Regions from separate parts of the Shinella sp. OV683 genome, predicted to be linked through region 2. Evidence: predicted binding sites of a transcription regulator. Region 2 holds the regulator's gene; the other holds the start of a gene.
What was found. The regulator LexA, encoded in region 2, represses DNA repair genes until DNA is damaged. The targets are predictions, from matches to a motif close to TGTTCNNNNTGTGTTCNG.
Positions count from the first base shown of each region.

Region 1: a site for LexA is predicted at 1,038-1,055, ahead of ACXHRN_RS20860 (DNA recombination protein RmuC). Genes of this name have one in related genera too.

Region 1 covers NZ_CM173543.1:4,308,724-4,320,004, reverse strand. Annotated here, with positions in the region: gene ACXHRN_RS20875 (PIN domain-containing protein) at 1-73, opposite strand, end outside; gene ACXHRN_RS20870 (plasmid stabilization protein) at 70-360, opposite strand; gene def (peptide deformylase) at 426-938, opposite strand; gene ACXHRN_RS20860 (DNA recombination protein RmuC) at 1,088-2,329, shown strand; gene ACXHRN_RS20855 (ribokinase) at 2,376-3,275, shown strand; gene ACXHRN_RS20850 (methyl-accepting chemotaxis protein) at 3,441-5,678, shown strand; gene ACXHRN_RS20845 (Stf0 family sulfotransferase) at 5,763-6,530, opposite strand; gene ACXHRN_RS20840 (nucleoside hydrolase) at 6,615-7,559, opposite strand; gene ACXHRN_RS20835 (Hsp20 family protein) at 7,720-8,151, shown strand; gene ACXHRN_RS20830 (BQ00720 family protein) at 8,202-8,459, shown strand; gene trmB (tRNA (guanosine(46)-N7)-methyltransferase TrmB) at 8,628-9,341, opposite strand; gene metK (methionine adenosyltransferase) at 9,338-10,603, opposite strand; gene blaOXA (class D beta-lactamase) at 10,878-11,281, shown strand, end outside.
Region 2 covers NZ_CM173543.1:2,585,707-2,596,987, forward strand. Annotated here, with positions in the region: gene ACXHRN_RS12340 (hypothetical protein) at 1-907, opposite strand, end outside; gene ACXHRN_RS12345 (helix-turn-helix domain-containing protein) at 1,171-1,659, shown strand; gene lexA (transcriptional repressor LexA) at 2,005-2,727, shown strand; gene gmd (GDP-mannose 4,6-dehydratase) at 3,020-4,093, shown strand; gene fcl (GDP-L-fucose synthase) at 4,097-5,029, shown strand; gene ACXHRN_RS12365 (acyltransferase family protein) at 5,061-6,218, shown strand; gene ACXHRN_RS12370 (BMP family ABC transporter substrate-binding protein) at 6,277-7,347, opposite strand; gene ACXHRN_RS12375 (ABC transporter permease) at 7,386-8,306, opposite strand; gene ACXHRN_RS12380 (ABC transporter permease) at 8,311-9,402, opposite strand; gene ACXHRN_RS12385 (ABC transporter ATP-binding protein) at 9,392-10,960, opposite strand; gene ACXHRN_RS12390 (quinone oxidoreductase family protein) at 10,999-11,281, opposite strand, start outside.

The DNA.
Region 1 (11,281 bases), 1.7 Mb from region 2:
ACCAGTTCAATACCCGTTCGTTTGGTCTCGGCTTATTGATTTCAGAGATGACATTGGTGTCGAGCACTATCATTCGCCAAACGAGAAAGGACGACCGAAGTCCTTTTTCCTCTCAGCCTCAACCTCCTCCATAATCTTTGCGAATTCCTCGCGCTCGTCGTCGGGGATGCCAGCAAAAATCTCCCGCAGCGCAGCACCGGCACCTTTTTTGGGTTGCCTATCAGTGCTGCGGTTCTCGGTCGCGCCCCTGCGGAGCCGGCGTTTGGCTTCATCTGACAAGCTAAGGCCAGCGCGATGCGCCGCATCCGCAAGATCCTGTTTAAGGTCGTCCGGAACATCCCTGATCAGCAAATCGCCCATCGCGCATCTCCTATGATATCACTGATATCATAGTGCGCTCACGTCCAAGAATCAATGAAACCCGCTCAGGCGCGGATCTTGGCGGCCTTGGTGAACTTCTTGATCACCATCTCGCGCTTCAGTCTCGAGATATGGTCGATGAACAGCACGCCGTTGAGATGGTCGATCTCATGCTGCAGGCAGGTTGCCAGCAGGCCGTCGGCCTCGATCAATTCTTCCTTGCCGTCGAGATTGATGTGCTTGACGGTAATCCTGGCTGGCCGCTCGACTTCGGCATAATAATCCGGAATCGAGAGGCAGCCTTCTTCATAAGCCGAGCGCTCATCGGACGAAGAAACCACCTCGGGATTGATGAACACTTGCGGCGCCTTGTCCTCGCCTTCCTTGGAAAGGTCGATCACCAGCAGGCGCTTTGGTACGCCGACTTGAATGGCGGCCAGCCCGATGCCGGGCGCGTCATACATGGTGGCAAGCATATCGTCTGCGAGCGTGCGGATTTCCCCATTCACCTGCTCGATTTTGGTCGAGACCTGGCGAAGGATGGGATCTGGAAGGATTATGAGCGGCTTGATGGTCATTCCGCTTCCATAATACAGGACAATTCGTCTGGCAATATTGACCCGAAATAAGTGTGCCTGGGGATTCTGGGAGCACGGAAGTCAAGCCGTCGCCGCAAATGTTCTTGGTTTGATCTGGTAACCGGACACAAATCTGCTACTCTCCGGCCATGGACACATTCGATTCTCTCTTCACCACACCCATATTCATGCTGAGCACCCTGCCAGTGACGCTGGGCCGCTTGCTCGCCGCTGCCGGCATCGTCGTCGTTTTGCTCCTCATCGTCATTCTCATGGGATGGCGTGCGGCGCGTCGGGCGGCGCTGGAAGAGAGTTCGCGTGCTCAGGAACGTGCGCTGGAGGCCGACGCCCGGATGGCTGAAATCCTCAAGGCTCAGACCGAGATGCAGGGCCGGATTGCCGCGATGACCGATGTGTTTGGTTCGCGCCAGGCCGAGCTCAACCAATCGATCAACCAGCGTATCGACGGCATGACGCACCGTCTTGGCGTAACGATGACGGAACAGACCAAGTCGACCCACGAAAACCTGCGCCATTTGCAGGAGCGGCTTGCCGTTATCGACACCGCCCAGAACAATATCCAGGCGCTCGCCAAGGATGTCGTTGGGCTGCAGGCGATCCTTTCGAACAAGCAGACGCGCGGCGCTTTCGGCCAGTCGCGGATGGAGACGATCGTTGCCGATGGCTTGCCGATGGGAGCATTTGAATTCCAGGCGGTGCTGTCGAACGGCATGCGGCCGGATTGTCTGGTCAAGATGCCGAACGGCCAACCATCCCTGGTCATCGATGCGAAATTCCCGCTAGAAGCCTGGAACGCTATCCGTGACGCCGGTCCCGAAGGCCTCAAGGTAGCGAGCCAGCAGTTCCGCCGGGATATCGACGTGCACATCAAGGATATTTCTGAGAAATATCTGCTTCGCGGCGAGACCCAGGACACGGCCTTCATGTTCGTGCCGTCCGAATCGATCTTTGCAGAGATCCATGAAAACTTCGAAGGTGTCGTTCAGAAGGCGCACAAGGCGCGCATCGTCATCGTCTCGCCCTCGCTGCTGATGCTGTCGATCCAGGTCATCCAGGCGGTGCTGAAGGACCAGCGGATGCGCGAGCAGGCGCACCTGATCCAGGGTGAGGTGATACGTCTGATGGAAGATCTGGTTCGGCTCGATGACCGGGTGCAGAAGCTGCAGACGCATTTTTCCGCTGCCCAGAAGGATGTCGAGCAGATCGTCACTTCGTCGGATAAGCTCAACAAGCGCGGCCAGCGGATCGAGGCGATGGAATTCGAAGCTGCCCCCGTGCCCGAGGTCGCCGCTGCCCCCGCGACACCAGCGCCGCGCTCTGTCGAAAGCAGGACCGGACAATTGAAATTCAGGGTGGTTGACGAAGACTGATCTTCCGGCCAGAACTCGCATGTTCGTCCTGGGGGGAAATTGCATCATGATCACCGTACTCGGCTCCATCAACATGGATCTCATCGCCACCGTGTTTCGCCTGCCGAAGCCGGGCGAGACATTGGCCGGGGAAAACTTCGTCACCGCGCCCGGCGGCAAGGGTGCCAACCAGGCGCTGGCCGCCCGCCGTGCGGGTGCCTCGGTGGCCTTGGCAGGTGCCTGCGGCGAAGATGAGTTTGCGGTGCCTGCACTCAATTATCTGCGGTTCGATGGTGTCAATCTCGACCGCGTTCGCAATGCGCCAACCGCGACCGGTGTCGCGCTGATCTTCGTCGGTGGCGACGGCGAGAATGTCATCGTCATCATCGCTGGTGCCAATGGCACGGTGGGCGTTCAGGATGCCGAAGCAGCGGTGGCCGCGATGAACCCGGGCGACACGCTGATGCTGCAGCTGGAAATTCCGCCCGCTACGATCGAGGCGGCCCTGAAGGCGGCGCGCGCCCGGCGGATCAAGACCGTGCTCAACACCGCACCGCTGACCGCGGATGCCACCAAGCTCGCTGCGCTGGCCGACACCGTCATCGCCAACGAGACCGAATTCGAGCTGCTGGTTGGCAGGAGCGGGCTCGACGCCACGGCCCGCGAGAAGGCGATGCATGACTATGCCGGCAGGTCCGGCCAGACGATCATCGTCACACTCGGCGGCGACGGCGTGATGGCTGTCAAGGACGGCAAGACCGTCAGCGTCAAGAGTCTTGATATCGAGCCTATCGATACGGTCGGGGCAGGCGATACTTTCTGCGGCTATTATGTTGCTGGACTTGACCAGGGACTGGGCTTCGAGAAGGCGCTGCGGCGGGCAGCGATTGCCGGCTCGCTCGCCTGCATGAAGCCGGGCGCCCAGCCCTCCATTCCCTTCGCCTCGGAAGTCGCCGCGCGGCAGTGATGAACTGGGCTGACGTGGCAAAAACTCCGTAAAGATCTTTTGCTCAAATTTAACATTTTAACTTTATTGAAAAAGCCCATACCCGGCATTCGCCGGATACAATGGGCCGGCATTCGCATCCCCGAGGTGGTCCGGCAGTAGTCAAAACCGAACCCTGAGGCATCCATGCGTGCATTTGTTCCGAAGTCCCTCGCCACCAAGCTGCTTTTGGTGACGGGTGGGATTGTCGCAATCCTGCTCCTCGTATCCAGTTTCTTCCAGATTTCCCAAAGCCGCACGCGCGTTGAGTCGCTGATCTCAGCCCAGGCCGAATCCGAAGCGAAGGCCATTGCCGCGAACGTGGCATCGGAAACCGGGTCGCTGGCAAGCGCCGCGCGCACCATGGCCGGTGTGATTTCCCATGGTCACAAGATTAGCGCGCTGGATCGTAAGGGCGTCGTCGATATTTTGAAGACCAATCTCGAACAGCATCAAATGGCGTTCGGCAGCTGGTTTGCAGAAGCGCCGCAGGGCTTTGACAGCCAGCAGGCCAAGGCCAAGGGCGTCAAGGAACTCGGCGGCGACAAGGACGGCAACTTCAATCCTTACTGGACGAAGGGCAAGACCGGCGAGGACACGTTCAGCACGTTTGACGCCGACTACAAGGCCGAGTGGTATTCGCTCGCAGCCGAGAGTCGCAAGGGCTCCATCACCAAGCCTTACGTAATCCAGGAACTGGAAGTGCCGACCGCGGCAAGCTCGATCGCCTATCCCGTCATGGATGGCGACAAGCTGGTCGGTGTCGCGGGCGTCGACGTCTCACTGGCAATGCTAGCCAAGAATGTCTCGAGCCTCAAGCCATTCGGCACCGGCAATGTTCTTCTCGTTGCCCAAGATGGCAACTGGCTCGTCTCGCCCACGCCGGCACTGATGGGCAAGAAATACGAAGACGCCGCGCCCGATGCCATCAAGGCGGCGCTTGAAAGCGGCAAGACCAGCACCATTGCCAACTTGCAGAATGCCGATGGCGAAGCCTTCAGCCGCCTCGTCTATCCGTTCCAGCTCACGGGCCTGAACACGAGCTGGGTGCTGCTGGTCGACATTCCCGATGCCGCACTTGCCGGTCCGGTTCGTGACCAGACGATGATGATGGTCGGCGGCGGCCTGCTGCTGCTGTTCGCAGTTCTTGGTGGCCTCTACTTCGCCGTGCGCAGGTTCGTGCAAAAGCCGATCGAGAGCCTTATCGGTGATGTGACGACCCTCGGCGCCGGCAAATACGATCAGTCCGTCTCGGGCCAGGAACGCCAGGACGAGACAGGCTCTGTTGCCCGCGCACTCGAAGGCTTCAGGCACAAGCTCGCCGACTCCCGACGCATGGAAGCCAGCGCCGAACGGGCGCGCCTGGCCTCGGAAAGCGAACGCTCGCAGACGGAAGCCGAACGCGGCGAGAATGCCCGCGTCCAGCAATATGTTGTCGCCGAACTCGGCCGCGCGCTTGAGAAGCTCTCGGGTGGCGATCTCGCCTTCCGCATTGATGCGAACTTCCCGGGTGAATATGTCAGCCTGAAGAGCAACTTCAACGATGCGCTCGAAAGCCTCGAAGAAACGGTCCGCATGGTCAATGGCGCCGTCGTCGCCATCGGCACCGGCACCTCGGAAATCAGCTCCAGCGCCAACGACCTGTCGCGCCGCACCGAACAGCAGGCGGCCCAGCTCGAGGAAACCGCAGCCGCACTCAACCAGCTGACCGAGCAGGTCCATTCAAGTGCCGAGAATGCCAAGACAGCAGCCAATGCGGTCCAGAAGGCCAGCAACGATGCAGAGAATTCCGGCAATATCGTTCGCAACGCCATCGAGGCGATGCAGAACATTGAGAAGTCGTCGGGCCAGATCTCCAACATCATCGGCGTCATCGACGAGATCGCCTTCCAGACCAACCTGCTTGCGCTGAATGCTGGTGTTGAGGCCGCGCGTGCCGGCGAGGCGGGCAAGGGCTTTGCCGTCGTTGCACAGGAAGTCCGCGAACTCGCCCAGCGCTCCGCCAAGGCTGCCAAAGAAATCAAGGCGCTGATCAGTGCATCTGAATCCCAGGTCAATGACGGCGTCAGCCTCGTCGGCCAGACCGGCGAGACCTTGCAGGCGATCGCGGCACAGGTCGTGCAGATCAATGGCCTGATCCGGATGATCTCGGTGTCGGCAAGCGAACAGGCCGTTGGCCTCAAGGAAATGAACACGGCGATGCACCAGATGGACCAGGTGACCCAGCAGAACGCTGCGATGGTCGAGGAAACGACCGCGGCGTCCATGACGCTCGGCGAAGAAGCCGAGAGCCTGAAGAACCTCGTGGCCCGCTTCCGCACCACCGGCCAGAGCGTAGGCGGTTCCAACCAGCTGCGCATGATGGCCGGCCGCATGCGGGCGTAAGCGAAAGCTTGCCTACGACGACTGCAACATTGAATCCTTCCCCCACGTCTTGGGGGAAGGAATTTGCCGTTTGACCGGTCGCGGTCAGATTGACAAAGCACCTGTCTCATCGCGAAAGCGCGATGCCCAATTCCGGTTTTCGAAATCGCTCATCTTTTTTGTTCCGGGTTCAATTGCCTCAGTCACCGCCGTATCGAGGTTCAGGGCAGACAACACCGTCTTCAAAGCGTCCCGTGGGTCCATGGAGAGCATCTCATAGGTCAGGCGTATCGGCGCGATGCCGTTTTGCTCAAACCATTGGTTCCAGGAAAGATCGTGTTCCGCCAGTTCTTCGACGTACTTGGCAATTTCGTCCCGATCGTAGACCAAGCTCCTGGCCGGGCCGGTTCGCTCCAGTTCCTTCCCGTCGGAGGCAACATGCCACAAGCCCGTCTGCATCGCCTTGACGCGCGAGACCGCCTGCAACACTTTGTCGGCTCTGGACAGATGAATGTAGAGCATCTGTCCGAATGCGGTTTCGAAGCGAGCCCGGTCGTTTTCGAGATCTGGGAAAAGGCCTTCGAGCCGCATCGCCAGCGACGGGACGCTTTCCCACATGAGCCGTAGACCGAAGATGTCGGATTCACCTTTGCCCTGTTTGACCACGGCATCTAGATAGCTACGATCATAGACCGATTCCCCTGCGTCTTCCGTCACAGGAACGTTCAGGCGTTCACCCCATCGCAGTATCGACTGTTGGCGAAAGTACGAGGCAGGTCGACCCGCGATACCAGCACTTCCCAAGAGATCGCAGAGCAAAGTGCTGCCGCTTCTCGGTGTCCCGCATATGACGTAAGACTTGACTGGCGGCATGCCCACTGGCCCGTTATCGCGATAAAGGGTTCGACCTATCGGCGTTCGGTGATAGGCGTGTGACAGACCGCGGACAATACCGATTCAGAGCCGTGCCACCCGCTCCGTCAGCAGGTCGAAGAATCCCTGTGCGTCGATGTCCTTCAGCACCAGCGCATTCGGTGCTTTCTTGGTCACCCGCCACCAGTCGATCACGGTCATGCCGAGCGTCAGTTCGGAGTTCAGCTCGACCTCGACATTGCAGTCACGTCCGGCGAAAAGCTCCGGCTTGATGAGGTAGGCGACCGTCGTCGGGTCGTGTAGCGGCCCACCGTCGGAGCCGTATTTCTCGATATCGAAGCGCTCGAAGAAATCCAGCATTTCGGCAAGTGCCACGGCCGGTCGTGTGCCGAGTGCGCGGATCTTCTCGACGCGGGCTTTCAGCGTCAGCACCTTGTGGGTCAGGTCGAGAGTGATCAGCACCAGCTTGATGCCCGACTTGACGACGATGTCGGCGGCTTCCGGGTCGACATAAATGTTGAACTCGGCTGCCGGCGTAATGTTGCCGACTTCGAAATAGGCGCCGCCCATGGCCACGATTTCCTGGATGCGGCCGGCAATATCGGGCGCCTTGATCAGCGCTGCCGCAATGTTGGTGAGCGGCCCCAGTGTGCAGAGCGTCACGGTGCCGACCGGCTCGCGGCGCAGCGTCTCGATGATGAAGTCGACGCCGTTCTGCTCCTGCAGCGGCATCGTCGGTTCAAAGAGTTCGGGGCCATTGAGGCCGGTTTCGCCATGCACGTGCTCGGCCGAGATCGGCTTGCGCTTCAACGGGCGCTCCGAACCGGCATAGACCTTGACGTCGGGACGGTTGGCGAATTCACAAACGATCCGCGCATTCTTGGACGTCCGGGCGAGCGACACATTGCCGGCAACGGTCGTAATCCCGAGCACCTCGATCTCCTCTGGTGAGCCGAGCGCCAGCATGATGGCGGCTGCATCGTCCTGTCCGGGGTCGGTATCGATGATGATTTTACGCGGATTTCCCATATGCACGAATCCCTATCTCCTTGTTTGCGCGCGACTATGGTCCGACAAATCTGGCGATGCAAGTGTCTTGCAAGTGCAGGATTAACACACCATATGTTGTCTGTCGGGCGCTTCATGAAGGCCCGGAAATTGTCGCTTGCAGCCAAGGACATGGAATGAGATGACGAGAGTGACCCCCTTTGCGAGCCCCCTGCTTCTGGGCTTCGATGCTATGGAAAAGACGCTTGAGCGCCTTGCCAAGAGCAACGATGGCTACCCACCCTACAATATCGAGAGACTGAAAGCTGACCCTGAACAAGGCGAACCCGAGCGCTTGCGGATCACGCTGGCGGTTGCCGGTTTTGCCGATGAAGACCTTGATGTCACCACGGAAGAAAACCAGCTCCTTATTCGCGGGCGCCAGAGCGATCAGGGCGAGAAGGAGTATCTTCACCGTGGCATTGCCTCACGCCAGTTCCAACGCTGCTTCATGCTTGCGGACGGAATGATGGTCATCGGTGCAGTCCTGAAAAACGGACTCCTGTCGGTGGACCTCGTTCGGCCGGAGCCGGCGAGAATGGTGCGAAAAATTAACATCTCTGTTTCAGAATGACATTGAGGGGCATACCCCTCGCGTCTTCCGGAACCAGTAGGAGGCAAGACATGGCTACCAGAGCTACCCTGGACAGACTGACCAAGAACGAGTTTGCCCATCTCGGCGCAGGCAAACTCGGCTATATCAGAAAAATGCGGTCGGAAGACGTTTCGCGCGTGTTCCCCGAAGCACCGGACCTCAATCCGGGCCTCGACCTGTGGGCGCTGTTCGGCGCCGATGGCACGCCGATCCTGTTGACCGACAATCGTTCGTCGACCTTCTACAAGGCCGCCGAAGACGAGTTGACGACAGTCAGCCTGCACTAACGCAGGTCTAAGGACCAAGCGGTTCTCCTGCCGATCTTGTCGGCAGGCCGGTTGCAGGCATATGACTGTGCCCATCGGGCATCGCGCGGATAGTAGACACGGTCCTATCTGCGCCGGAACTGCATAATCAACGGCCCAGCTTGAATTTCGCGTCGCTCTATTAGGCGTCTAGCTCTTTCTGAACGTCAGATACGCCGACGACCGGCCCTCTCTCCGCGCCTTGGCTTCGTAGCGTGTGCTCGGCCAGTCCTTGTAGGGCGTCAGCCAGTCCGCGGCATTGCTGGCCAGCCATTCAAAGCCGCCGTGGCGGCTGACATGCTGCAGCGTCCAGTTGACATAGGTGTCGATGTCGGAGGCAAAGCAGAACAATCCGCCCGGCTTCAGCACGCGGTGAAAGCGCTTGAGATTGACATCCGAGACGAACCTGCGCTTCCAGTGGCGCGTCTTCGGCCATGGATCGGGGTAGAGCAGGTCGATCTGGTCGATCGAGCCTTCCGGTAGCCAGTCCAGCACCACGGTGGCGTCATCATCATGCAGGCGGATATTCTTGAGGTCGCGGGCCTCGACCTGGCTCAACAGCTTCGCCATCGAGTTGACGAAGGGTTCGACGCCGATGAAGCCGCAGTCGGGCTCGTTGACGGCGCGATGCACGAGGTGCTCGCCGCCGCCAAAACCGATTTCCAGGCGGATCTTGCTGATCGGAATGCTGTAAAGCAAAGCCAGATCGCCGGGTGCTGGACTGTTCAGGTCCAGGCGAAGTGCGGCCAGCTCTTCCTCGAACAGCCGCACCTGGTTTGTGCGCAAGGGCTTACCCTTGCGCCGGCCGAAGAACGCTTCCGTCGAGCGCGCCTTGCGCTCGTGGTTGTCGTCTTCCGGTGTCACGAAGCGATGGCTTCCTTAAGCGGCTTGACGAGATCAAGCTTTTCCCACGAGAACGAGCCGTCGCGGCCTGCCTTGCGGCCGAAATGGCCATAGGACGAGGTCTTTGCATAGATCGGCTTGTTGAGGTTGAGGTGCCGGCGGATGCCCGACGGCGACAGGTCGATCACCTTGCGGATTGCGGCTTCCACCTGGTCCTCGGTTACCTTCTTGCCGGTGCCGTGCAGGTCGACATAGACCGACAGCGGCTGGGCAACGCCGATGGCGTAGGAGAGCTGGATCGTGCAGCTATCGGCAAGGCCGGCAGCCACGACATTCTTGGCGAGGTAGCGGGCAACGTAGGCTGCCGAACGGTCGACCTTGGTCGTGTCCTTGCCGGAGAACGCACCGCCGCCATGCGGAGCCGCGCCGCCGTAGGTGTCGACGATAATCTTGCGGCCGGTCAGGCCAGCATCGCCGTCCGGGCCGCCGATGACGAACTTGCCCGTGGGGTTGATGTACCAGTTGGCATCCCTAGCGATCGGCAGCGTGCCGAGCGCTTCGCGGATGTAAGGCTCGACAACTTGACGGACCTTGGCCGAATCCCAGCCGGCATCGAGATGCTGGGTGGAAAGCACGATCGAGGTCGCTTCCGCGGGCTTGCCGTCGTTGTAGCGAACGGTGACCTGGCTCTTGGCGTCCGGGCCGAGCTTGCCGGCGTCGCCTTCACCCTTGCGGCGCGCTTCGGAAAGCAGCTGCAGGATGCGGTGCGAGTAGTAGATCGGCGCCGGCATCAGGTCCGGCGTCTCGATGCAGGCATAACCGAACATGATGCCCTGGTCGCCCGCACCTTCTTCGCCCTGCTGATCCGACGAGTTGTCGACGCCCTGGGCGATGTCGGCGGATTGTGCATGCAGCAGCACGTCGATCTTGACCTTTTTCCAATGGAAGCGGTCCTGCTCGTAGCCGATGTCCTTGATGGCCTTGCGCGCTGCGGCCTTGAACTTCGCCGGGTTGACCGCGGGATCGCCATAGGCGTCCTTGACGATCTTGCCGTCCTTGTCCTTCTTCATCAGGCTGTCCGGGACGCGCACTTCACCGGCAATAACGACTCGGTTGGTGGTTGCCAGCGTCTCGCAGGCAATGCGCACGGTCCAGGGATCGACGCCGGTTTTCAGGGCTTCGCGGTAAACGAGATCGACGATTTCGTCGGAAATACGGTCGCAAACCTTGTCCGGGTGACCTTCGGAGACGGATTCGCTGGTGAAGAGATAGGAAGAGCGCATTCGGGATTTTCCCTCAATGAAAAATAACGACGCATCTGTAGTCAGTTCACGGTCGAAAAACAAGCGCACAAGGACATAAATATATCTTTATGTGACTGCTTTGCCATATCAGCTCAAGTCTTGGGCAAGCCTGAAAATCAGTCGCTTTGGCGCGTCCGATTGCGAGTTGTGCCGCATGGCTCCAGACACTTGAATTGATAACGACGCCTCTCGGCCCAACATCGGCCATCTTGCGTTCATAGCGGATATCGGACGCAAGGGGAGAGATATTGGAATGGATTTGCAAACGAGGAAAACCGCTTTATCGAAATCGATCAACATCCTTGCGCTTGCCGCGCTGGTAAGCTCGCTGGCTTTTTCGCCGGCCTCGGCCAGGGACGAGACGGTAGAATGCACCGTGATACTCGACGCGGCGACGGACAAGCCCGTGTATCGCGAAGGCACCTGCGACCAGCGGTTCACGCCAATGTCATCGTTTAAGTTGCCGCTCGCGCTGATGGGCTACGATAGCGGAGTTCTTGCCGACGAGCATGCGCCGCTCTGGCCCTACAAGGCGGAATTCAAAGGTCGCAAACGTGAGCAAAAGTCCGTCGACCCGACAATCTGGGAAACGGATTCGATTGTCTGGTATTCGCAGGAAGTCACGCGTCGCTTGGGCGAGGGGAAGTTCGCCGATTA
Region 2 (11,281 bases):
ACTTTGGGGTCGAATAGCTTCCATCACCGCGAAGAACCTCCACGTTGATATGGTGAACGTCCATCACCACAACTTCCATCGGAACAAGATTGGCCGTGGTGCGGCGTATGCGAGGTTTGTTGTCCTCGCTAGCCTTTCGGTCTTTGCGGTGGCGCGCAACAGCTTTGAAGTGCGCCTCTTCCTGCACAAAGGCCTGTGGAATGCGGAATATGGGCTCTTCACGTGTAGTATCATTCAAACGGAAGCCGTAGGCGGCGGTGATTTCCTTCAGCTTCTCTGAAGTCAGGACGAGTGTCTGTTTGAACTGACCGTCGCCTTTGATCAGGCTGCGAACGTATTGCTTCAGATCGTGCTGGATTGTGGATTTCATGGCATCATCGAACGGGACGGCATTCGTCCAGGCGCGGCTTATGAAGACCTTCTTTTCGCCCTTGTCCTTCCGAATTTTGCTGGTCAGACCGTGGACCCCATAAAGCTCAAAATCCTGCATCCATTTATAAAGTGTGGACTTGGAGAGCTTTGTGGGCTGACCTGTCCAGTCATGCACGATGCGTCCATGGTGGCGGTCGATCTCAGCCTTGCGGCCCGAACTGCCCTTCGGCTGTTCAAGGGCGCGGCTGATCAGATCGTATTTCCAGTTGCGCTCAAGTTGCGCAGCATCACCGAAACGAAGTTTTGAAACGGCTTCATCGGTGGTCTGAAGGGCCTTTAAACGCTCTTGAATATGCGCCGGAAGGCTCGAAACCTTCACCTGATATTGCTTGCCGGAGTTGCCGCCCCGACCGAAGGCGGTCCGGACTTCAAGCGCCGCGCCATACCAACTACCATTCTTGAGTGCCTTCCAAACCGCCTGTCTGCTGATACCCGAAACATGGCTGAGTATGTCGACATCCACGAAGTTAGCCATTGAAAGCTCCCGCTTCCTTCATCAGACGAAGTCTCAGTCTTTTCGCGCTTGGGCCATTTCGCTTTCCCTTAAGGACATCGGATGCCCACACGCGACAAATGCCGTTTTGCGAACACCACTTGCTGAGTGAAGTGCCTTGGGCGATAAAGCCAGCACGTACCACGGCAAAAAGATGGCAGCCGGGCGATGCAATTATTTGTTTTGTTGTCTCAGACTTCATAGTGAAGTCTATGACTTCATTTTTCGTGAGTGTCAAATAGAAAATGGATGAGCATGTTCGGGTTTTCATCGAACGTCTAAAAGCCGCGCTCCTCATCCAGACGGATGAAGAACTGGCTTCACGAATTGGCTATTCTAAACAGGCAATCGCGAACTGGCGGCGACGTGGCGCTGTGCCAAACAAGGCTCGGACAAAGATCGCACAACTGGCCGGCCCCGAATTTGCGGCCGACGAGTGGGAACAGCTCGGTCATGTGCAACGCGAGAAAGCGATCTTATATGCGTGCCTCTCAAGAATCTTTGCCCGCCTGGCTTCGACCTACGCACAGCCATTGGCACCACACGACTTTGCCAAGTTGGGTATACAATTCAATGATCTTGAAGAAGGGCTACTTTCCCATATTAGAGACGAAGCGTCGCACGGAGCTTCCGAGGCCGAGATAATCCAGCGACTTTGGGGAGGGCTCGATGACGACAAGCTAATTGAAGTGGCGTGGTTTTTCATCGACGTCGGTAAGGCGCTTAGAAGCTAGGTTTACCAATAGGTTTACCAATCACTGACGTTTACAATTTATTCCGGCACTGGGTTGTCCAATAAACGAAATGGAATCAAACACTTCATCGCTATGCTGGAATGGAAAAATTGAGGTTGGCAAATGCCGCGATTGGCAACCCTATTTTTTGCCGGAAAACCCTTTAAAATCAGACGTCGCTAGGGATTTTCATTCCAGAATAGCTCTGACAGCCATTCCCAAATAGCTTTCGCGCCTCCAACACAACGCCCCATCATCATTAACCTTATCTAAAGCCCTTGCAGAACATAAATGGAACAGATAGTGTTTGTTCCAGATTTGTTTCGCGATTCTGAGAGGGCTGCGATGCTAACGAGAAAGCAACAAGAGCTACTCCTGTTCATCCACGAACGGATGAAGGAGTCCGGCGTGCCGCCTTCCTTCGACGAAATGAAGGATGCGCTCGACCTCGCCTCGAAGTCCGGTATTCACCGGCTTATCACCGCGCTCGAGGAGCGCGGCTTCATCCGCCGCCTCCCAAATAGGGCGCGCGCGTTGGAAGTCATCAAGCTGCCGGAAGCCTATTCGGCGAGCATCAAGCCGCAACAGCGCGGCTTCTCCCCAAGCGTCATCGAAGGTTCGCTCGGCAAGCCGCAGGCGGCGCCGGTCGCTGCCAAGCCGCCCGCCAATGACGATCGCTCCGACTCGGTGTCCATTCCCGTCATGGGGCGGATCGCCGCCGGCGTGCCGATCTCGGCGATCCAGAACAACACCCATGACATCGCGGTTCCCGCTGGCATGATCGGCGGCGGTGAGCATTACGCGCTCGAGGTCAAGGGCGACTCGATGATCGAGGCCGGCATTCTCGACGGCGACACGGTGATCATCAAGAACGGCTCCAGTGCCAGCCCCGGCGACATCGTCGTGGCGCTCGTCGACGACGAGGAAGCAACGCTCAAGCGCTTCCGTCGCAAGGGCGCATCGATCGCGCTCGAGGCCGCCAACCCGGCTTACGAGACCCGTATCTTCGGGCCCGATCGCGTCAAGATCCAGGGCAAGCTTGTCGGCCTGATCCGCCGCTATCACTAAGCAGTGACGCGCGTCCCTCGCCGTCCATTACGCGGCGGCGAGAGTAATATTGCGCATTTACCTTTGCACGCTGCAGCGATTGCGAAATTTCCCCGTCTCGGATAAGGAAATTCGCATGGGGCTTTTCAATTTTTCAGAAGATTATTGCGGATCATGGCGAAAGCATTTGTACTTTCGCCTGTGTGGCTGCGGTTTCCTTGAGATTTGACATTTTACCGCCTGATTCCGCACTTAGCGCGGTAGGCGGTATGGATGGCTTGCCCAATCCAATTGCGTGTGACAGGAGACTCTATTGAGCAAAAACAATAAGAAAGTAGCGCTGGTTACCGGCATCACCGGTCAGGATGGGGCCTATCTCGCAGAATTGCTGCTGAGCAAGGGCTATATCGTCCATGGCATCAAGCGCCGCTCCTCCTCGTTCAACACGAGCCGCATCGAAAACATCTACCAGGACCCGCATGAAGAGGACCAGCGTTTCATCCTCCATTACGGCGACATGACGGATTCCACCAACCTGATCCGCATCGTTCAGGAAGCGCAGCCCGACGAGATCTACAATCTTGCCGCCCAGAGCCATGTGCGCGTCTCGTTCGAGACGCCGGAATACACTGCCAATGCCGACGGCATCGGCACGTTGCGCCTGCTGGAAGCCATCCGAATCCTGAAGCTAGAGAAGAAGACCCGTTTCTACCAGGCCTCGACGTCGGAGCTTTATGGCCTGGTGCAGGAAGTGCCGCAGAAGGAAACGACGCCGTTTTATCCGCGCTCGCCCTATGCAGCCGCCAAGCTCTACTCCTACTGGATCACGGTCAACTACCGCGAAGCCTATGGCCTGCATGCCTCCAACGGCATTCTCTTCAACCATGAGAGCCCACTGCGCGGCGAGACTTTCGTGACCCGCAAGATCACCCGTGCTGCCGCTGCCATTCGTCTCGGCAAGCAGGAAAAGCTCTATGTCGGCAACATCGATGCCAAGCGCGACTGGGGCCATGCCCGCGAATATGTCCGCGGCATGTGGATGATGCTGCAGCAGGACAAGCCCGACGACTATGTGCTGGCGACCGGCGAAACCACCGAGGTCCGCCAGTTCATCACCTGGGCGTTTGAAGATGTCGGCATCAATCTGGAATGGCGCGGCGAAGGCGTCGACGAAAAGGGCTACGACATCTTGTCCGGCAAGATCGTGGTCGAGATCGACCCGCGCTATTTCCGTCCGACTGAAGTCGAGCTGTTGATCGGTGATCCGACCAAGGCCCATACTAAGCTCGGCTGGAGCCATGACACGTCCGTGCGCGATCTTTGCCGCGAGATGGTCAATGAAGACCTCAAGGTCATGCAGACCGCCACCGTGATGAAAGAAGCCTGATCGATGTATTCGCTTTCCGGCAAGAAGGTCTGGGTCGCAGGTCATCGCGGCATGGTCGGTTCGGCAATCATCCGCAGGCTCGCAGGCGAAGGCTGCGAGGTCGTCACGGCCTCGCGTGCCGACGCCGACCTGCGCGATCAGGCAGCAACGCTGGGCTGGATCGAAAAGACCAAGCCGGACGCGGTGTTTCTGGCTGCCGCCAAGGTCGGCGGCATTCTCGCCAATGACAGCTATCCCGCCGATTTTCTCTATGACAACCTGATGATCGAGGCCAACATCATCCACGGCGCCCACAAGGCGGGCGTCGAGAAGCTGATGTTCCTCGGCTCGTCTTGCATCTACCCGAAATTTGCACCGCAGCCGATTACCGAGGATGCGTTGCTGACCGGCACGCTGGAGCCGACCAACGAATGGTATGCGATCGCCAAGATCGCCGGCATCAAGCTGGCCGACGCCTATCGCAAGCAGCATGGCGACGACTATATCTCCGGCATGCCGACCAACCTTTATGGGCCTGGCGACAATTTCGACCTCAATTCCAGCCACGTCATGCCGGCGCTGATCCGCAAGGCGCACGAGGCAAAGCTCGCCAAGGCACCCTCGATCACCATCTGGGGAACCGGAACGCCGCGGCGCGAGTTCCTGCATGTAGATGACTGCGCCGATGCATGCGTGCATCTGATGAAGACGCATTCCGAAGCGGGCCATGTGAACGTCGGTTCGGGCACGGATGTAACCATCCTCGAATTGACCGAGATGGTTTGTGAAGCGGTGGGCTATCACGGCAGAATCGAGCATGACCTGACCAAGCCCGACGGTACGCCGCGCAAGCTGATGAGCGCCGAAAAGCTGCGCGCCACCGGCTGGGCTCCGAAGATCGGCCTTAAAGAAGGCATCGCGGCAGTTTACCAGTGGTTCCTGGCCAACAAGGCCTGAACCATAAGCAAGAAGATCCGGGATAGAATGAATGGCTGGCACCCGCCACGAATTGGCATTTCTTGATGGTTTGCGTGGGCTGGCGTCCCTGTGGGTAGTCATCGGCCACGCGATGTTTCTGACCGGCTACAAGGTCGGCATCTTCGCCCAGCCTGACATGGCGGTGGATCTTTTCATCATCATTTCGGGCTTCCTGATGGTGTTTCACTATCAGCTGCGCGAGGCTCGCGAGCCTTGGACCGAGCCGTCGACGTGGAAGGTGTTCTGGATCCGGCGCTTCTTCCGCATTGCACCCCTCTATTATGTGTGCCTGGCAGCAGCGCTCTATTTCGGACCGGATCTCTGGGAGGCCAGGCTGCGAGCCGCGTCCGCCATGCCGGGTTCGATGACGGAGACGCTGACCTATTCTGGTCGCTATCTCGACCAATCGCTGACCAACATCGTGATGCATGTCAGCTTTCTGTTCGGCATGACCTCGACATATAATTTCCGCACTGCCCTGCCGGATTGGTCGATCGGCCTGGAGATGCAGTTTTACGCGTTCCTCCCGCTTCTGATGCTGGTATTGATGCGGCTACGCTGGATGGCGGGCATGGCGCTGCTCATCGCATTCGGCTGGATCCTCGGAAGCTGGCTAGATCGCAATGGCTTCGTCATCGGCGCCTATTCGATCCTGGCGATGAAATTCCATCTGTTTGCCGCCGGCATGCTGATCGCCATGTCGATCCGCGCCGTAGGCGCGAACAAATGGCTTTTGCTGCTTGCCGCTTGCGCGGTCATTTTCGTGCCGCTTGGCGGCGGCCGTGATGCCTTCCACCGGACGATCAAGATAGTCATCGTCTGCGGCTTCTTCGCGCTGCTTTACAAGGACGCGATGCCGGTGATTGCCAAACGCCTAATCGGCGCACTCGATACTGTGTTTTCCAATTCACTGAGCCGCTGGATCGGTGACCTGTCCTATGGCGCCTATCTCATTCACCTGCTGGTGATGCTGCCAGTCTGCGGCTGGCTCGCTGTGACCTTTCCTCACCTGGCGCCCTTCCCGCGCTTCTGGGCGGTGCTGGCGTTGACCATACCGATCACCTACGGGCTGGCCTGGTTGGCCTACCGCTATGTCGAGTTGCCGGGCATCGCGCTCGGAAGACAGGTGGCGGGACGGTTCCAGAAACCGAAGCCGGCGATGGCGTAGCCAAAGAAAAACCCCGCCGTTTCCAGCGGGGCCTGATATTTCAACCGATCGTCCAAGCTTACTTCGGCAGTTCGCCTTCGACGCCTTCGACGAAGAAGTTGAGCGGGCCGAGCTTGTCGTCGCCGGCCACTTCGCCAGCTTTCAGCCATTCGGTGCCGTCCTGCTTCTTGAGCGGGCCCGTGAAGGGCTTGAGTTCGCCCGACTTGATCTTGGCCTCGGTTTCCTCGGCCATCTTCTTCACGTCGTCCGGCATGTTAGTGTAGGGCGCCATGTAGAGGATATTCTGGGCAAGACCATCCCAGCTCATCTGCGACTGCCAGGTTCCGTCAAGCGCAGCCTTGGTGCGCGTGACGTAGTAAGCGCCCCAATTGTCGACGATCGCGGTCAGCTGGGCATTCGGACCAGCCTTGATCATGTCGGACGCCTGGCCAAAAGCATGGATCTTGCGCTCTTCGGCAACCTGCATCGGCGCGGTGGAGTCGGTGTGCTGGGTGATGATATCGACGCCCTGGTCGATCGCTGCCTTGGCGGCATCGGCTTCCTTGCCGGCGTCAAACCAGCTGTTCACCCAGATGACCTTGAGCTTGAAATCCGGATTGATCGAGCGCGCGCCGATTTCAAATGAATCGATGCCCTGGACGACTTCCGGAATCGGGAACGAGGCGATGTAGGCGGCGGTGCCGGTCTTCGACATCTTCGCGGCGATCTGGCCGAGGATATAGCGGCCTTCGTAGAAACGCGAATTGTAGGCTGTCAGGTTCGGCGCCGTCTTGTAGCCGGTGGCGTGCTCGAACTTCACCTTCGGGAACTTGGCCGCGACCTTGACGGTCTGGTCCATGAAACCAAACGAGGTGGAGAAGACCAGGCCGCAGCCGGAACGCGCGAAGCGCTCGAGCGCGCGCTCGGCATCGGGGCCTTCCGGCACGTTTTCGAGGAACTGAGTCTCGATCTTGTCGCCGAGTTCCTTTTCGAGCAGCTGGCGGCCGATATCATGCGCCTGTGTCCAGCCGCCATCGGTCTTCGAGCCGACATAAAGGAAGCAGACCTTGAGCTTGTCGGCAGCCTGCGAGGTGGTGGCGAAGCCAACCATTGCAGCAGTCGCGGTGAGTGCGAGGATGAGTTTTTTCATTTTTACCCCTATCGGTTTGGTGGAACTCTTTTTGTTGGTTATCTGTCGGGAACAAAGCTCTTCCCGAGGGATGCAGGCGTATTGATCAAGGTCAGGCGACGGTTCTGCGAAATGACGATCAGCACGATCACCGTCGCGACATAAGGCAGTGCTGACAGAAACTGCGACGGCACGGCAATGCCGAAGGCTTGCGCATGCAGCTGTCCGATCGATACTGCACCGAAAAGATAGCCGCCCGCAAGCAATCTCAGCGGCCGCCAGGAGGCGAAAACGACCAGCGCAAGCGCGATCCAGCCGCGGCCAGCCGTCATGTTTTCCACCCATTGTGGCGTATAGACGAGCGACAGATAGGCGCCGGCCAGACCTGCGCAGGCGCCACCCCACATCACGGCGAGATAGCGGATACTGATGACATTGAGGCCGAGCGCATGCGCCGAGGCGTGGTTGTCGCCGATCGAGCGCAGGATCAGGCCGGAGCGAGTCCTGAACAGGAACCAGTGCGTTGCTATAACAAGCACGATGGACAGATAGAAGATGATGTCCTGATTGAACAGGACCGGGCCGATGAACGGGATCGATGAAAGGCCCGGAATGGCAAGCGGCGGCAGGCGAATGCCCTCGACGCCGACATAGGGCTCGCCGATCATGCCGGAAAGGCCGAGGCCCAAAATGGTCAACGCCAAGCCGGTGGCAACCTGGTTGGCAACCAGCGATAATGTCAGGAAGCCGAAAAGCAGGGATGTCAGTGCGCCGACCGCAATGCCGGCAAACATGCCGAGAACGGGCGATCCCGTCATCTGCGAAACGGCAAACGCCGAGACGGCGCCCATGACCATCATGCCTTCAACGCCGAGATTGAGCACGCCGGAACGTTCGGTGACCAGCTCGCCGCTGGAGGCAATGACCAGCGGCGTCGAGGCGGTGATGACGGTGATGAGGATGGATTCGGCTGGAGACATTGCCTTACGCCTGCCTTTCAGCGCCGGTCAGACGCGACCAGACGATGCGGATCTTGTAGTAGATGAGGGTGTCGCAGGAGAGCACGAAGAACAGCAGCAGCCCCTGGAACAGCCGTGTCACCTTATCCGAGACGCCGAGCGACAGCTGCGCGGCCTCGCCACCGAGATAGGTCAACGCCAGGATCAGCCCCGAGACGATAATGGCCAGCGGATTGAGGCGTCCCAGGAAAGCGACGATGATGGCCGTGAAGCCGTAGCCGGGCGAGATTGACGGCCGAAGCTGGCCAATGGCGCCCGAAACTTCGGCGATTCCTGCAAGTCCCGCCAGCGCACCCGACAGCAGCATCGAGAACCATACCATGCCCGATGCCGAGAAGCCGGCAAACCGCCCTGCCCGACCGGATTGGCCGAGCACCTTGACCTGATAGCCCTTCAGCATGAATTCCATCATGAACCACAGTAAGACGGCGGCAATGATGGCAAAGGCAAAGCCCCAATGGGCGCGGCCGGATTCTTCCCACATGGCCGGCAGGACGGCGGACTCGTTGAACATCCGCGTTTCCGGGAAGTTCTGGCCCTCCGGATTGCGCCAGGGCCCGCGCACCAGATAGTCGAGGAAAAGCTGGGCGATATAGACCAGCATCAGGCTGGTGAGGATTTCATTGGTGTTGAACCTGGTCTTCAACAGTGCCGGGATGGCGGCATAAAGGGCACCGCCGATCATACCCATGATCATCATCAGCGGCAGCAGCAGCGGCGAGCTCCAGGTGTAGAACACCACCGGGATGAACGAGCCGAAGATGCCGCCAAAGATGAATTGGCCTTCGGCGCCGATGTTCCAGTTGCCGGCACGGTAACACATCGACAGGCCGACGCCGATCAGGATCAAAGGTCCGGCCTTGATTGCCAGCTCGTGCAGCGACCATTCTTCACGAAGCGGATCGATGAAGAACAGATACAGCGCCTGCAGCGGATCCTTGCCGAGCGCGGCAAACAGGATTGCACCACAGATCAGCGTCAGGACAAGCGCGATGACCGGCGACAGGAACGTGTAGAGCTTTGAGGCGTTGGGGCGCTTTTCTAGTTCAATGCGCATGCGCGGCCTCTTTCGGCATATGATGCGTGCCGCCCATCAGCAGGCCGATTTTCTCGCGGTTCATTTGTGACGCGGGATACACGGCCGAAAGCTTGCCGTCGGAGATGACTGCAATATGGGTTGATATCTCGAAGATCTCGTCGAGATCCTGGCTGATCACCAGCACGCCCGAGCCAGCTTTGGCGAGGTCCACCAGTGCCTGCCTGATGTGGCTGGCAGCACCGGCATCGACGCCCCAGGTGGGTTGGTTGACGACCATGACCGATGGCTGGCGGTCTAGCTCACGGCCGACGATGAATTTTTGCAGATTGCCACCGGACAACGATCCCGCGGCTGGGTCCTCGCCGCTCTTGCGGACATCCATGTCCGAACAGATGCGCTTGGTGGCGGCAGTGATCGCCGAGCCGCGAATGACCTTCAGCCATCCTCCCCCCAGAAAAGCCGAACGGTCCGAGGCGTTGCGGGAGAGAATGAGGTTTTCCGACAGGCTCATCGTCGTCACGGCTGCGTGGCCATGACGTTCCTCAGGCACGAAGGCAGCACCCATTAATCGCCGCGCTGAAATGCCCGCCCGGCCCATCGCCTTTCCACGAATCTGTACAGCATCGTTGCTGGCGGCAAGATACTCGCCGGATAGCACGTCGAACAGTTCTCCCTGGCCGTTGCCGGCCACGCCGGCGATCGCCAGCACTTCACCGGCGCGAACCTGCAAGGCGATGTCTTTGAGGGCCACGGCAAAGGGCGTACGCGAGGTAGCATTCAGAGCACGCGTTTCGAGCACGATGGGACCGGAGAGATCTGTGCTGGTCTTCTCGACCTCGGCAACATCGCTGCCGACCATCATTCGCGCCAGCGACGCGGTCGTCTCCTGACGTGGGTCGCAGGCGCCGGTTACCTTGCCGTGACGCAGCACGGTGGCGCGATCGCAGATGCGCTGCACCTCTTCCAGCCTGTGGCTGATATAGAGGACCGAGCGTCCTTCTGCCTTGAGCTTGGCCAACGTCTCGAACAGCTTGTCGGCTTCTTGTGGTGTCAGGACCGAGGTCGGCTCGTCGAGTATGATCAGCTTCGGATTCTGCAGCAGCGCCCGGACGATCTCGATACGCTGGCGCTCGCCGACCGACAGATCGGCGACATGTGCATAGGGATCGAGCGGCAGGCCATATGCTTTGGAGAGCGTTCTGGCCTGCTCGGCGATTTCGGAAAGCGGCACCTTGTGGTCGAGCGACAGGGCGATGTTTTCCGCCACCGTCAGCGCCTCGAACAACGAGAAATGCTGGAAAACCATGCCGATGCCGGTCTTGCGCGCTTCGCTCGGGCTGCCAATACGGACGGGATTGCCCTCCCAGAGGATCTGGCCGGATGACGGCGCAAGCACGCCGAACAGCATTTTCACCAGCGTGGATTTGCCGGCACCGTTTTCGCCCAGCAGTGCATGCACCTCGCCGGGGCGAATGGAAAGATCGATCTCGCTGCAGGCCGCGAACGTTCCGAACAGCTTGGAGATCTTGCGCACTTCCAGAAGAGGACGAACACTCCCCGCATCCGTGTTGGCCACGAACCACCCCGATTTGACCCAGCTCTTCGCCCGTTGGTTCAGGGAATGAGCAGGGTTGTTCCGCTTGTTTTTCTATTTTCCAGATCGGCGTGGGCCTGCGCGGCGTCCGCCAATCCATAGGTTTGATTGATATTGATAACGACTTTGCCGCTCTGCACAACTGAAAAAAGCGAGTTTGCGCAGGCATCTAGCTCGCCGCGTGTCGCGATGTAGGAGCCCAGCGTCGGGCGAGTCGCAAACAGCGAGCCCTTCTGCGCAAGGATCGCCAGCTTGAACGGTTCGAGCGCGCCGGAGGACTGGCCGAAGCTGACCCAATAGCCC